Regions from separate parts of the Candidatus Enterococcus mansonii genome, predicted to be linked through region 1. Evidence: predicted binding sites of a transcription regulator. Region 1 holds the regulator's gene; each other region holds the start of a gene.
What was found. The regulator CtsR, encoded in region 1, represses protease genes until heat stress. The targets are predictions, from matches to a motif close to TTGGTCAAAAAAGGTCAAANA.

Region 1 (4,573 bases):
AAAAATGATAGTTTTCTAACAACTGTTTTATAGTAGCATAGGTTCACAAACTTTCCAAGAGCCTCTCTTGTTTTAACGTTCATTTTTCACAAATTCTCTCTTTTTTAAAGAAAAAAACTGTACAAAACAGATTCGTTTTGCACAGCGAATAATTGATTCTTTCATTAAATTGTTTGTAGTACTTGATCAGGTTCCGGTGATTTAACAGTCAATGTTATTTTGCCTTTAGTTGCGCCAATCGTCACCTTATCTCCAAGATGAATTTGACCAGAAAGTAATGCTTCACTTAAACGATCCTCTACTTCTTTTTGTAAAGCTCGACGAATTGGACGTGCACCATATTCTGGATCAAAACCAACTTTTCCAATCACTTCAATAGCCGCTGCCGTGATTTTTACGTTGACATCTTGTTCTTTCAAGCGTTGAACAATAGATTTGCTCATGATTTTGACAATTTTATGGATTTCTTCTTGATCTAATGAGCGGAAAACGACTGTTTCATCCACTCGATTCAAGAACTCTGGACGAAATGCTTTTTTCAATTCTTCCATAATCCGTTTTTGCATCGCATCATAATCTTTTGTTAGATCTTTTACATTGAAGCCAACATTTTTCTCTTCACGAATTGCTGTTGCTCCGATATTTGACGTCATGATTAAAATTGTATTTCTAAAATCAACTTTACGTCCCTTAGAATCCGTTAAATGTCCATCATCTAACACTTGTAATAGAATATTAAAGACATCTGGATGTGCTTTTTCTACTTCATCCAGTAAAATAACAGAATATGGTTTTTGACGAATTTTCTCCGTTAACTGACCGCCCTCTTCGTAACCAACATAACCAGGAGGGGAACCAATCAAACGGCTAGTACTGTATTTCTCCATAAACTCAGACATATCTACCCGAACTAATGAGTCTTCACTGCCAAACATTGTTTCAGCCAAAGCTTTAGCTAGCTCCGTCTTACCTACACCAGTTGGACCTAAAAACATAAATGAACCAATTGGTCTGTTTGGATCTTTTAACCCACTACGGGCTCTACGAATCGCACGTGAGACAGCTTGAACTGCTTCGTCTTGACCAACGACTCTATGATGAAGAATACTTTCCAATTCAAGAAGGCGATCACTTTCTTTTTTCTCTAGCTGTTGAAGTGGCACACCTGTCCATTGGGAAACAACATTAGCCACATCTTGTTCTGTCACACGATTAGCATAGCCTGACGCTTCTTTTTGTTCTAATAATAGAATATTTTCTAATTTCCGAGCCATTTTTTTCTCTTTTTGACGTAATCTTGCTGCACTTTCAAACGATTGCGATTGAATAGCTTGTTCTTTTTCTTGAATCAAACGAATGATTTCCAAACGTAATTCATTAATTTCTGAAGGCTCATCGGCTAAGTCTAAACGTACTTTGGCTGCTGACTCGTCCATTAAATCAATTGCTTTATCCGGTAATTGGCGAGAATTAATATAGCGTACGGATAGCTGAACTGCTGCGTGCAAGGCATCATCTGTGATTTCTACTCCATGATGCTCTTCATAACGAGAACGCAGACCTTTTAAAATTTCTTCCGCTTCTTCTGGTGTTGGTTCATCAACTTGCACACGAGCAAAGCGTCGTTCCAAAGCAGAATCTTTTTCAATATATTTTTGGTATTCATCCAAAGTAGTGGCACCGATTGTTTGCAACTCGCCTCTAGCAAGTGCCGGTTTTAGAATATTCGATGCATCAATCGCTCCTTCTGCACCGCCTGCACCAATCAAGGTATGCAACTCATCAATAAATAAAATTACTTGTCCATCTTGATAAATTTCATCAATCACTTTTTTCAATCGATCTTCAAATTCACCACGATATTTTGTACCAGCGACTAACGCACCCATATCTAGCATCATCAATCGTTTTTCCTGCATATCTTCTGGAACTTCACCATTGACAATTTTTTGTGCTAAACCTTCAGCAATCGCTGTTTTACCAACCCCAGGTTCGCCAACTAATACTGGGTTATTTTTGGTCCGACGACTTAATATCTGGATCAAACGTCTCACTTCTTGCGAGCGACCAACAACAGGATCTAGATTATTTTCGCGAGCCAATTTTGTTAAATCACGTGCCAAAGAATCTAATGTGGGTGTTCCCTTAGGTGCTGCTTTTTGTGCTTGGCTATTACGTCTCCGTCCAACATTACCGCTCATTTGTGGATCAGTAACACCAATTTTCTTCATTAATAACTGACGCATTTTTGACAAACTTAACCCTAGATTCAATAAAATACGCGACGCCAGTATATCTTCATCCCTTAATAAGCCCAATAAAATATGCTCTGTGCCAATATTTGGCGCACCTAAACGTTTCGCTTCATCACCCGCATAAGCAAAAATTTGTTTTGCACGAGGAGAATAAGGTAAATAAGTGCCTTTAGGATAGGATTTAACTGTTCCATATCCTGTTAGATGTTCTATTTCTTCGCGAATATCATTTTTATCTGTATTCAATTGGCGTAAAGATTTCCCTGCGATTCCATTTGGCTCTAAAACTAAAGCCAGCAATAAATGTTCTGAACCAACAGATTGATGCCTAAAATATTTTGCTTCTTCTTGTGCAATAGCTAATACCGCTTTGGCACTTTCTGTAAATAATTCATCCATACTATCATTCCTCCTCATAACTCAAACGTTCTAAAAATGAATGCATCAATTGAGCACGTAAATAATCTTCATTTGATCCAGCTTTGCCTAAAATTTGTTTTCCAAGAACGGATAACATTAAGTTTCCTTCTCTTTTTGTAATCACATCTTCTTCATATAACTTCTGTATAAAAATCAGTGCATCTTTTTCTGAAAGCTCATTGCCTGTAAACTGAGCCATTTGCTTTAATAGTTGATCGCTGTCAGAAATCTGGACTTTAGCAATCCTAATATATCCGCCGCCTCCACGTTTGCTCTCAACAGAATAGCCTCGTTGAATGGTAAAACGTGTGTTAATAACATAGTTAATCTGGGAAGGAACACAATTGAATAAATGAGCCATTTCAGCTCTACGAATCTCGATTTTACTACTTTCTTCAAGAATCTTCTTTAAATATGCTTCTATTAAATCTGAAGTATTTTGATTACTCATCACACTCATCCTTTCCCCTTGACTAATACTGACCTTAATTATACATAATTTCAAAGGTTTAATAAAGGAGAATGTCCCAATTGATAAAAAAAGATACATATTATCCCTAATAAAAGATGAAACAAAAAAAGAACAGAAAAATTACTCTGTTCTTAAATCGGGAAGACAGGATTCGAACCTGCGACCCCTTGGTCCCAAACCAAGTGCTCTACCAAGCTGAGCTACTTCCCGTAGCTATAATAATAAAAAAAGACTAAACGTTTAAAAGGAACCAAATCTCCATACCTTCTAAATCGCAGTCAAACATTTTAACTATGCACCCAAAGGGAGTCGAACCCCTAACCTTTTGATTCGTAGTCAAACACTCTATCCAGTTGAGCTATGGGTGCTTAAAACAAGGATCAAAGCCAGATGTATTTATCTGCTTTGTACTTTTCAACATTTATTCTGTCAACTTCGCAATTGTCATTCACAGTGTTTCAAAGCAATGCCGAGGACCGGAATCGAACCGGTACGGTGATCACTCACCGCAGGATTTTAAGTCCTGTGCGTCTGCCAGTTCCGCCACCCCGGCGAACAAGCTAAGCGGAAAACGGGGTTCGAACCCGCGACCCCCACCTTGGCAAGGTGGTGCTCTACCACTGAGCTATTTCCGCATTCTGGATGCCGGCTAAAGGATTTGAACCCTCGACCCTCTGATTACAAATCAGATGCTCTACCAACTGAGCTAAGCCGGCGTATTTTCGCCTTATTTCAAGCGAGACTAAAATGCGGGTGAAGGGACTTGAACCCCCACGCCGTAAGGCGCTAGATCCTAAATCTAGTGCGTCTGCCAATTCCGCCACACCCGCAAAATATTTCTATGAGCCGTGCAGGGCTCGAACCTGCGACCCTCTGATTAAAAGTCAGATGCTCTACCAACTGAGCTAACGGCTCAAAAAATGGAGGTTAACGGGATCGAACCGCTGACCCCCTGCTTGTAAGGCAGGTGCTCTCCCAGCTGAGCTAAACCTCCAATACAACACGTTTAGCGTGGCGACGTCCTACTCTCACAAAGGGAAACCCTTCACTACAATCGGCGCTAAGAAGCTTAACTTCTGTGTTCGGCATGGGAACAGGTGTATCCTTCTCGCTATCGCCACCACACTGGGTGTTGTTGTATTCAAATGAGTGATTGTTCACTCAAAACTGGATTGAAGTCGTAATCAATTGACCGAAACACTTTTTTATTTCGTTTCTTTGGTTAAGTCCTCGACCGATTAGTATTGGTCCGCTCCGTACATCACTGCACTTCCACTTCCAACCTATCTACCTGATCATCTCTCAGGGGTCTTACTTTCTTAAAGAAATGGGAAATCTCATCTTGAGGTGGGCTTCACACTTAGATGCTTTCAGCGTTTATCCCTTCCCTACATAGCTACCCAGCAATGCCCTTGGCAGAACAACT
Region 2 (4,573 bases), 670 kb from region 1:
CTTTTTTCGACTCATTATCAGATAATACTAGGATTTAGCTATTTTTTCAACTAAATAATTTCACCTTGAAGAAAAGAGCACCCCATGAAAGGGATGCTCTAAGTGTTTTATTTGTAACGATCGTCAAAGTTATTACGGTCATATTCAGAATCATTTTTACGTTCATCATCAGATTTGTTTTCTGATTGAACAGTCTCTTCTGTCTTTTCACTGTCCGCTTTTACTTCTTCTGTTTCGTCATGTAATTCTTTTTTAGTTTCTTCAAAATCTTGTTTTTCTTCGGCTTGTTTTTGTGCATCTTTTTCTTCTAATGCACGTTTTGCTTCTTCAAACGTTTGTGCTTTTTCACTTGGGAATTGGCTGTCAATAACGTCTTGAGGCATAACGCCTTCTTCAAACAATGATTTGATACTACGAGCATCTAATGTTTCATACTCTAATAGTTTTTCAGCAATTAGTTTGTGTTGAGCACGGTGCGTTTCAATGATTTCACGTGCTTTATCATGAGCTTCCATCAAGATACGACGTACTTCTTGATCGATTTCAAAGGCTACTTGTTCTGAGTACGCTTTTGTTTGACCATAATCGCGTCCAACAAAGACTTGATGATTTCCTTCATATTGAACTGGACCTAATTTGTCACTCATTCCATATTCAGTTACCATGCTACGGGCAATGCCTGTTGCTTGCTCAAAGTCATTTGAAGCACCTGTTGATTGTACATTGAAAATAATTTCTTCTGCTGTACGTCCCCCCAGTAGTCCAACGATTTGTTCAAACATATCTTCTTTAGTCATTAAGAATTGGTCTTCTTTTGGCAAGGCAATCATATAACCGCCAGCGCGTCCACGAGGGATGATGGTTACTTTGTGAACGATACGAGCACGGCTTAAGACTAACCCAACAATTGTATGTCCAGCTTCGTGGTAAGCGACCATTTCGCGTTCTTTTTTATTGATAACACGATCTTTTTTCGCAGGTCCAGCAATGACGCGGTCTTCAGCTTCATCTACATCGGAAGCGTCGATTTTCTTCTTATTACGACGAGCAGCAACTAATGCGGCTTCGTTCAAAACGTTTTCTAAATCAGCACCAGCAAAACCTGGTGTTTGTTGTGCAACGACTTTTAAATCAACATCGTCAGCTAATGGTTTGTTACGGGCGTGAACTTTAAGAATCGCTTCACGGCCTTTCACATCAGGACGACCAACCAAGATTTGGCGGTCAAAACGACCTGGACGTAACAATGCAGGGTCTAATACGTCTGAACGGTTTGTTGCAGCTACGACGATCACGCCTTCGTTGCCATCAAATCCATCCATTTCAACAAGTAATTGGTTAAGGGTTTGTTCACGTTCATCATGTCCGCCGCCCATACCAGCACCACGTTGACGACCAACTGCATCGATTTCATCGATGAAGATGATTGCTGGTGCATTTTTCTTCGCTGTTTCAAATAAATCACGGACACGGCTTGCACCAACACCGACAAACATTTCAACGAAGTCTGAACCAGAGATAGAGTAAAACGGTACGCCTGCTTCACCAGCAACGGCTTTTGCAAGTAATGTTTTACCAGTTCCTGGAGGTCCTTCTAATAGAACACCCGCTGGAATTCTTGCGCCTAATTCAACGAAACGACGAGGATCTTTTAAGAACTCAACCACTTCGACTAATTCTTGTTTTTCTTCTTCGGCTCCTGCTACATCAGAGAAACGAACGCGGTTAGCTTTTTTGTCTGCTTCTTTGGCTTTTGATTTACCAAAGTTCATGACACGGCCGCCGCCACCGCCACCGCCGCCTTGTTGTCCCATCATCATATAGAATAAGAAGATGAACAGTACAATTGGCAAGAAACTAAATAGAATAGAAAGCCAAGCACCGCTTGTGGATTGTTCTTTGACTGTTAACTTCACATTATTTTTTTGGGCCATCTCTTGAATGCCTGATAATGTGATGTCACTAGGCAAGACAACTGTTGTGAATGCTTTTGTAGAAACTTCTGTTGATCCCCATAAAGAAAGACCGCCAGTGTTTTTGATTTCTTGTTTTTCTTTATACTGACCTGTAATTTTGAAAACACCATTTGTTGGTTGGATTGTCAGTTCTTTCACTTTACCTTCCTCTAATTGAGTATTGAAGGTTGAGTATTCGATATCCGGTGATTGAGGATTGTTATTTCCAAAAATGAAATAAACAACCATGACCATCGCCAAGATAAGCAATACATAATAAAGGCCATTTTTCATGCCGCTATTTTTTTTATTCATGCCTGTCCTCCTTTGATTACTGCTCGTAAGTTTATTTTACGTTTTATTTTTTATCAATTCTGACCATTACATTGTAACATAACTAAATCCAAGAGAGATATTAATTTGATTCGTAGATTTCAGGTTTCAAGACGCCTACGTAAGGCAGGTTACGGTAGCGTTCAGCATAATCTAACCCATAGCCTACAACAAATTCATTTGGCACATTAAATCCTACATAATCAGCAACAATATCTACCACACGTCCTTCTGGTTTATCCAGTAATGTGACGATTTTCACTGATGCTGCTTTTCTGTATTTAAAAAGATCAACTAGGTAAGCTAATGTGCGACCACTGTCAATGATATCTTCGACAATCAAGACATCTCGGCCTTCAACATTTGTGTCTAAATCTTTAACGATTTTTACTTCTCCAGAAGAAACTGTCGCATTGCCATAACTAGATACATCCATGAAATCCATTTCTAAATACGTATCAATAGAACGTGTAATATCTGCCATAAAAGGAATAGCTCCTTTTAAAATACCTATGACTAACGGATTTTTATCCTTATAATCTTCTGTTAGTTGTTTTCCTAGTTCAGTAGATTTTTCCAAAATTTGTTCTTTTGTGATCAAAATCTCTTTAATATCTTTCTCTAACATAATGCTCTCCTTTTCCTTATGGGTTTTTATCCCTTATTTCTGATTGACTTCATTAAGGATAACCTTTACAGGCGACTATTACTTTATTTTCAGGCTGTTAGGTTGCTTTTCACTCTTTTATTTTATAAAGGAGCCTGTAGAGTATTTTATCAGTTTCTTTAGGAATACTCAAATAGGAATTTACAAATTTAGGAACCCAAATGATGTTCTGGTCTGCTGAAAGAATAACCCAAGCTTGTTCTCGAATAAAATTAGGGGTTTTTCGATCAATGAAGATCCGGTTTAATCGCTTTGTTAACATCGGTGTTAATGCAATTCGATCCCCATCTTTTCGGTGACGGATGACTAGAGGCAACAATGTTTGACTATTGATAAGTAAAGAAAAGTCTTGCCAATTTTTGACTGCTTCTGGTTGTTCAATCTCTTTCCCTACTATTTCTATAGCCAACCATTCATTTTCTGAAAGAAAAACAGGGGCGTTTATATCCAAGAAACGCTCTTTTCCCTCTTGTTTAGATGATTTTTTCTTCAAACAAACGGTGTCATACTCTTTGATAATCTGCCAATCTTGTTCAATATCCATAGCCAATTGAGGGGCCGATTGCTCAATCAATGTCAAAAATTGCTGAATATGTTTTTGATTAATTATGACTCCTTCTGGCACAAGTGTTTGTTGAAACAAATACATTAAAAAGTAGTATTGAATACTTTTCTTCTCTTGTGTCAGTTCAGATATTTGAATTGTCCAGTGGTCTGATTTTTTTTCAACCCATTGTTTGTATTTAGGTTCCATAACTGATTGAATCAGTTCATCGGCTAGAGCAATTTGCTCACTAAAGTTAGTGATATGGTATAAAAACTGTTGATTTTCCTTTTTCAATACAGGAATCACTTGATGCCGCATGCGATTACGTAGATAATCATCACTTTGGTTTGTGCTATCTTCAAAATACACAATACTTGATTTTTTAGCGAACTGTTCTAGATATTCTTTGGAAAAAATTAATAAAGGGCGAATCAATTCTCCCTTGGCAAATGATTGTTTGGCTCTGATTCCTACTAGATTAGTCAAAGCACTTCCTCGTGTTAGCTTCATTAAAATAGTTTCAGCTTGATCATCATTATGGTGAGCAGTTAAAAGTTTTGGGTATTTTTCTATCTCCATAATTTCAGCAAAAAATTCATAACGAAACTGACGTGCGCGAGCTTCTGTATTTTTCTCTTTGTTTAAAGCTTGCCATTTTTTACTATAGTAAGAGATTCCCTGTTCGTGACAATAGCGTTTCAAATACGCAGCTTCTGATTCTGATTCTACACGCAATTGATGATTGACATGAGCAACAGCTATTGTTAGCTGATCTTTTTGCGCAGCTATTTCCATCAGCTTCAACAAGACCATCGAATCTACCCCACCAGAAATAGCTAAGAGTATTTTTTGATTTGGTTGCCAGTATTCATTTCTTTTACAATGACTGTAAAATTCTTGAAACATCTGCTCACCTCTTCGTTTTTTGATTTTATTAATATAGAAGGAAAACGTTCCAAACAGAAAAGCCGAGCTTTCGCTCAGCTTTGTTTATCTATTGGTTAGTTACGACGTCCGCCACGTCCGCCACGTTTACCTTCTGTATTGCGTTTCAAAGAAGATAGGCGATCA
Region 3 (4,573 bases), 830 kb from region 1:
TTAAAAAAGGGAGAATACACCAATTTTCATTTGGTATGCTTGATTACTCTGCTCATATTTGCGCTCCTTGTGAATTAGCTATACAATCAATTTCAGTACAATAAACAGAGAATACATAATAACAATACAAACAAAAATGATTCTATCTTTTTTTATCAAATTCCCCCTAAAATCCAAATAAATAAAACGAACGGAAGTCAAAAGTATCACTATTGAAAATATTGTGCACAATAAATTTCCCATAACTATTATCCAATTTTAACGAGGCTTAAAATCATAAACTAAATTTAAAATAACCCCACGACCTCTATTATTGTCCTCAAAACGATTGGCAAGTAAACCAATGTACCTAGCTAGAAAACCGCCAATTTATCTTCCCATCGCGAATAAGTTAACTTAATTTAAGCATAATCCCTCGAACAAGACAACTTATTATTATTTAAAAAATAATATTTATTTCAAAAAAAGAGTGGACTTTCAAAACAAAACCATCAGCCTTTTAAATACATCAAAAAAACTCCCACCATTCAGAACGAATCCTGAACAGTGAAAGCTTCAAATTACTATTTATTTTGTATAATCCTTAACCAAGTCAATAACTTCTTCCATTGTATCGCAGTCATTCAACGCACGATCCGCAAGTTCAGCCATTTTCTTAGTGTCTAGACGTTTCATCAAGCTACGTGTTTGAAGAATAGATGTCGCACTCATTGAGAACTCATCTAAGCCCATTCCCACTAATAATGGTACAGCCATTTGATCGCCACCCATTTCTCCACACATACCAGTCCATTTACCTTCTGCATGAGATGCGTCAATCACGTTTTTGATCAAACGTAAAATTGATGGGTTATATGGTTGGTACAAGTAAGAAACGCGTTCGTTCATACGGTCTGCTGCCATTGTGTATTGGATCAAGTCATTTGTTCCAATACTGAAGAAATCAACTTCTTTAGCGAATTTATCAGCAATTACAGCTGCTGCAGGAATTTCGATCATGATACCAACTTGGATCGTATCAGAAACTTTAGTTCCTTCAGAAACTAATTTTGCTTTTTCTTCTTCAAAGATTTTCTTCGCTGCTCTGAATTCTTTTAATGTCGCAACCATCGGGAACATGATACGTAAGTTACCATGAACAGAAGCACGAAGTAATGCACGCATTTGTGTGCGGAACATTTCGTCGCCACGCTCTGATAAACTGATACGTAACGCACGGTAACCTAAGAATGGGTTCATTTCATGCGGTAATTGAAGATAAGGTAATTCTTTATCTCCACCGATATCCATTGTACGAACCACGACAGGTTTGCCGTTCATCCCTTCAAGTACTGCAGTGTAAGCTTTGTATTGTTCATCTTCCGTTGGGAAATCTGGAGAATCCATGTAAAGGAATTCTGTACGATACAAACCAACAGCTTCAGCCCCATTGTTGTGTACGCCTTCTAAATCTTTAGGTGTACCAATGTTTGCAGCTAATTCGATATGTTTACCATCAGCCGTAACTGTTTCTGCATGTTTTAATTTTTCCCATTCAGCTTTAAGGTCAGCGTATTCTTTGCCTTTTGCTTCAAATTCAGCTTTTTCAGCATCAGACGGGTGAACGATAACATCGCCATCGATTCCGTTAACAGCTAAAATATCGCCTTCTTTGACTTTAGCAGTGATTTCTTTTGTTCCTACAATCGCAGGAATTTCAAGAGAACGAGCCATAATAGCTGAATGTGATGTACGTCCGCCAATATCAGTTACGAATGCTTTTACATACGTACGATCTAATTGAGCGGTATCACTTGGTGTTAAGTCATGAGCAACTACAACCACTTCTTCATTAATCATTGAAGGGTTTGGAAGAGTTACACCTAACAAATGAGCTAAAATACGTTTAGCAACGTCACGGATATCTGCAGCACGTTCTTGCATGTAAGCATTATCATCCATTGCTTCAAACATACCAATATACATGTCTGTTACTTCTTTTAATGCTGATTCGGCATTTACTTTATTATCTTGAATATTTTGTTTGATTTGACCGATCATTTCTGGGTCAGCCAAAACCATTAAATGTGCATCAAATACTTGCGCTTCTTCTTCACCAAGGCTTTGCGCTGCTTTTTCTCTGATTGCTTGTAACTCAGTCGTAGATTTTGCTAGAGCTTCATCTAAACGACTTTCTTCAGCAGATGAATCATCCACAGATTTTTTGTCAAAAGACAAATCAGGTTGAACTAACAGGTAAGCTTTAGCAATAGCAACACCATCACTTGCGGCAATTCCTTTTAGCATTTCAGACATTATTCAGACAATCCTTCTTTTTGCATTGTGTCAACGATTGCTGCTAATGCATCAGCTTCGTCCACACCATCAACTGAGATCGTTACGTCTGAACCTTGACCAACACCTAGAGACATAACGCCCATGATTGATTTAAGGTTAACAGATTTACCTTTGTATTCTAAGTTAATATCTGAGTTGAATTTACTTGCTGTTTGAACTAATAATGTAGCTGGACGAGCGTGAATCCCTGTTTCTGCTACGATGTGAAAATCTTTCTTTTCCATATGAATCGGTCTCCTTCGTAAGTAAAATAATTTTTATGTTAGGGTTTTCCTTTCTTGGTACGTTTCAAGTGAAACTAGATTCTGGATAATACCCTTTCAATTTTTAAGATTACCATTTTTTGTGAGTAGTTACAACACTTTTCACCTATTTTTTATCGAATCAAACTATCAATTATATCTCTTCTTTCATGTAACGATATATAATTCGTCCATTTAATCCAGCTTCTCCAACAATGGACATTCGATCCGGCAAATTTTTCCAAGCTTCCCTGAATGAAGGGAAATCTTTTGGTTCTACAACGATTTCCGCAATCTCGCCTTCTTTTAATGCTTGGATTTGTTCTTCAAAAGGATTTTCAAACATCCTACTAATCACTGCTTTCATGTTAATTTTTGGTCTAATAATATTGTATGACAAAAATAGAGATTTGTCTAAATTGTTCTCATTATTTCTATTAAATCACTCTAAGAAATGTCTAACTTTCTCTCTTTCCGGAAAATTTTACTACTCTTTTTCCTTTACGTTCATAGTTTCATCTTCGTTTTTTAGAGTTCAATTGCTTGATTCTTAGCTAAAAGATGCTATAATATTTTCAAAGGTCAAAAATGGTCAACTAATGTTTTGACCTTGTAACTACGACTTTGATACATGATTTGTCTTATTATAGAAAGGACGTGTTTTATCCTATGATCTGTCAAAATTGCCAGCAAAATCAAGCAACAATCCATTTATACGCAAATGTTAATGGTCAAAGAAAACAATTAGATTATTGCCAAAGTTGCTATCAAAAATTAAAAACACAAGCAAATGATACTCAACCAACAATGTCACAACAAGATCCATTTGGTTTTGGAAGTTTAGATGATTTATACCGCTCTTTATCTCGTCAAATGCAAGAACAACAAGGAAATCCTAATGGTCAAATACCGCCTACACAATTTGGAGACGGTAATGGCTTCAATGGCGGACAACCGCCAAGAGGCAATGCTGGACAAGGAAATGGTTTACTAGGTGAGTACGGAATCAACATTACTCAAGCTGCTCGAAATGGCGACATTGATCCTGTTGTCGGACGTGATGAAGAAATCAAACGAGTTATCGAAATCCTAAATCGCCGAACAAAAAATAACCCTGTCTTAATAGGTGAACCTGGTGTAGGTAAAACTGCCGTTGTTGAAGGACTGGCTCAAAAAATCGTTGATGGCGATGTTCCACAAAAATTATTAGATAAAGAAGTTATACGTTTAGATGTTGTTTCACTCGTTCAAGGAACGGGTATTCGAGGTCAGTTTGAAGAACGGATGCAAAAATTGATTGAAGAAATCAAACAAGCCGAAAATGTGATTCTCTTCATAGATGAAGTTCATGAGATCGTCGGTGCTGGTTCAGCAGGTGACGGAAATATGGATGCCGGCAATATTTTGAAACCAGCTCTAGCTCGTGGCGAATTGCAAATGGTTGGTGCCACAACCTTAAATGAGTACCGTATTATCGAAAAAGATGCAGCCCTAGAAAGACGGATGCAGCCTGTCCGTGTGGATGAACCAACCGTAGATGAAACAATTGCCATACTCAAAGGCTTGCAAAAACGTTACGAGGACTATCATCATGTAAAATACACGGATGAAGCAATTAAAGCAGCAGCAACTTTGTCTAATCGTTACATTCAAGACCGCTTCTTACCTGATAAAGCGATTGATTTATTAGACGAGTCTGGCTCTAAGATGAACTTAACAATTCAAATCGTTGATCCAAAAACGATTGAAAAGAAATTAGCCGATGCTGAGCAACAAAAACAACAAGCTTCTGCAGAAGAAGACTTCGAAAAAGCTGCTTATTACCGCGACCAAATCAATAAACTACAAGCAATGAAAGAAAAACAAATTAGCGATGAAGAAACACCTGTGATCGATGAGCAAAATATCGAAGCAATTGTCGAACAAAAAACTGGTATTCCAGTCGGTGATTTAAAAGAAAAAGAACAGACACAATTGAAAAATTTGGCTGTTGA

Region 2: ftsH (ATP-dependent zinc metalloprotease FtsH) is a predicted target of CtsR. The motif match lies at 2,317-2,337, and genes of this name have one in related genera.
Region 3: A5880_RS03515 (ATP-dependent Clp protease ATP-binding subunit) is a predicted target of CtsR. The motif match lies at 3,158-3,178, and genes of this name have one in related genera.

The regions. Positions count from the first base shown of each region.
Region 1 covers NZ_NGLE02000001.1:1,577,914-1,582,486, forward strand. The annotation lists gene A5880_RS07245 (ATP-dependent Clp protease ATP-binding subunit) at 165-2,654, opposite strand; gene A5880_RS07250 (CtsR family transcriptional regulator) at 2,659-3,126, opposite strand; tRNA gene A5880_RS07255 (tRNA-Pro) at 3,284-3,357, opposite strand; tRNA gene A5880_RS07260 (tRNA-Arg) at 3,442-3,515, opposite strand; tRNA gene A5880_RS07265 (tRNA-Leu) at 3,615-3,700, opposite strand; tRNA gene A5880_RS07270 (tRNA-Gly) at 3,711-3,782, opposite strand; tRNA gene A5880_RS07275 (tRNA-Thr) at 3,791-3,863, opposite strand; tRNA gene A5880_RS07280 (tRNA-Leu) at 3,896-3,977, opposite strand; tRNA gene A5880_RS07285 (tRNA-Lys) at 3,990-4,062, opposite strand; tRNA gene A5880_RS07290 (tRNA-Val) at 4,069-4,141, opposite strand; rRNA gene rrf (5S ribosomal RNA) at 4,157-4,272, opposite strand; rRNA gene A5880_RS07300 (23S ribosomal RNA) at 4,366-4,573, opposite strand, start outside.
Region 2 covers NZ_NGLE02000001.1:2,244,361-2,248,933, reverse strand. The annotation lists gene ftsH (ATP-dependent zinc metalloprotease FtsH) at 108-2,270, opposite strand; gene hpt (hypoxanthine phosphoribosyltransferase) at 2,371-2,916, opposite strand; gene tilS (tRNA lysidine(34) synthetase TilS) at 3,026-4,408, opposite strand; gene A5880_RS10340 (S1 domain-containing RNA-binding protein) at 4,504-4,573, opposite strand, start outside.
Region 3 covers NZ_NGLE02000001.1:747,264-751,836, forward strand. The annotation lists gene ptsP (phosphoenolpyruvate--protein phosphotransferase) at 568-2,295, opposite strand; gene A5880_RS03505 (phosphocarrier protein HPr) at 2,295-2,561, opposite strand; gene A5880_RS03510 (hypothetical protein) at 2,734-2,925, opposite strand; gene A5880_RS03515 (ATP-dependent Clp protease ATP-binding subunit) at 3,249-4,573, shown strand, end outside.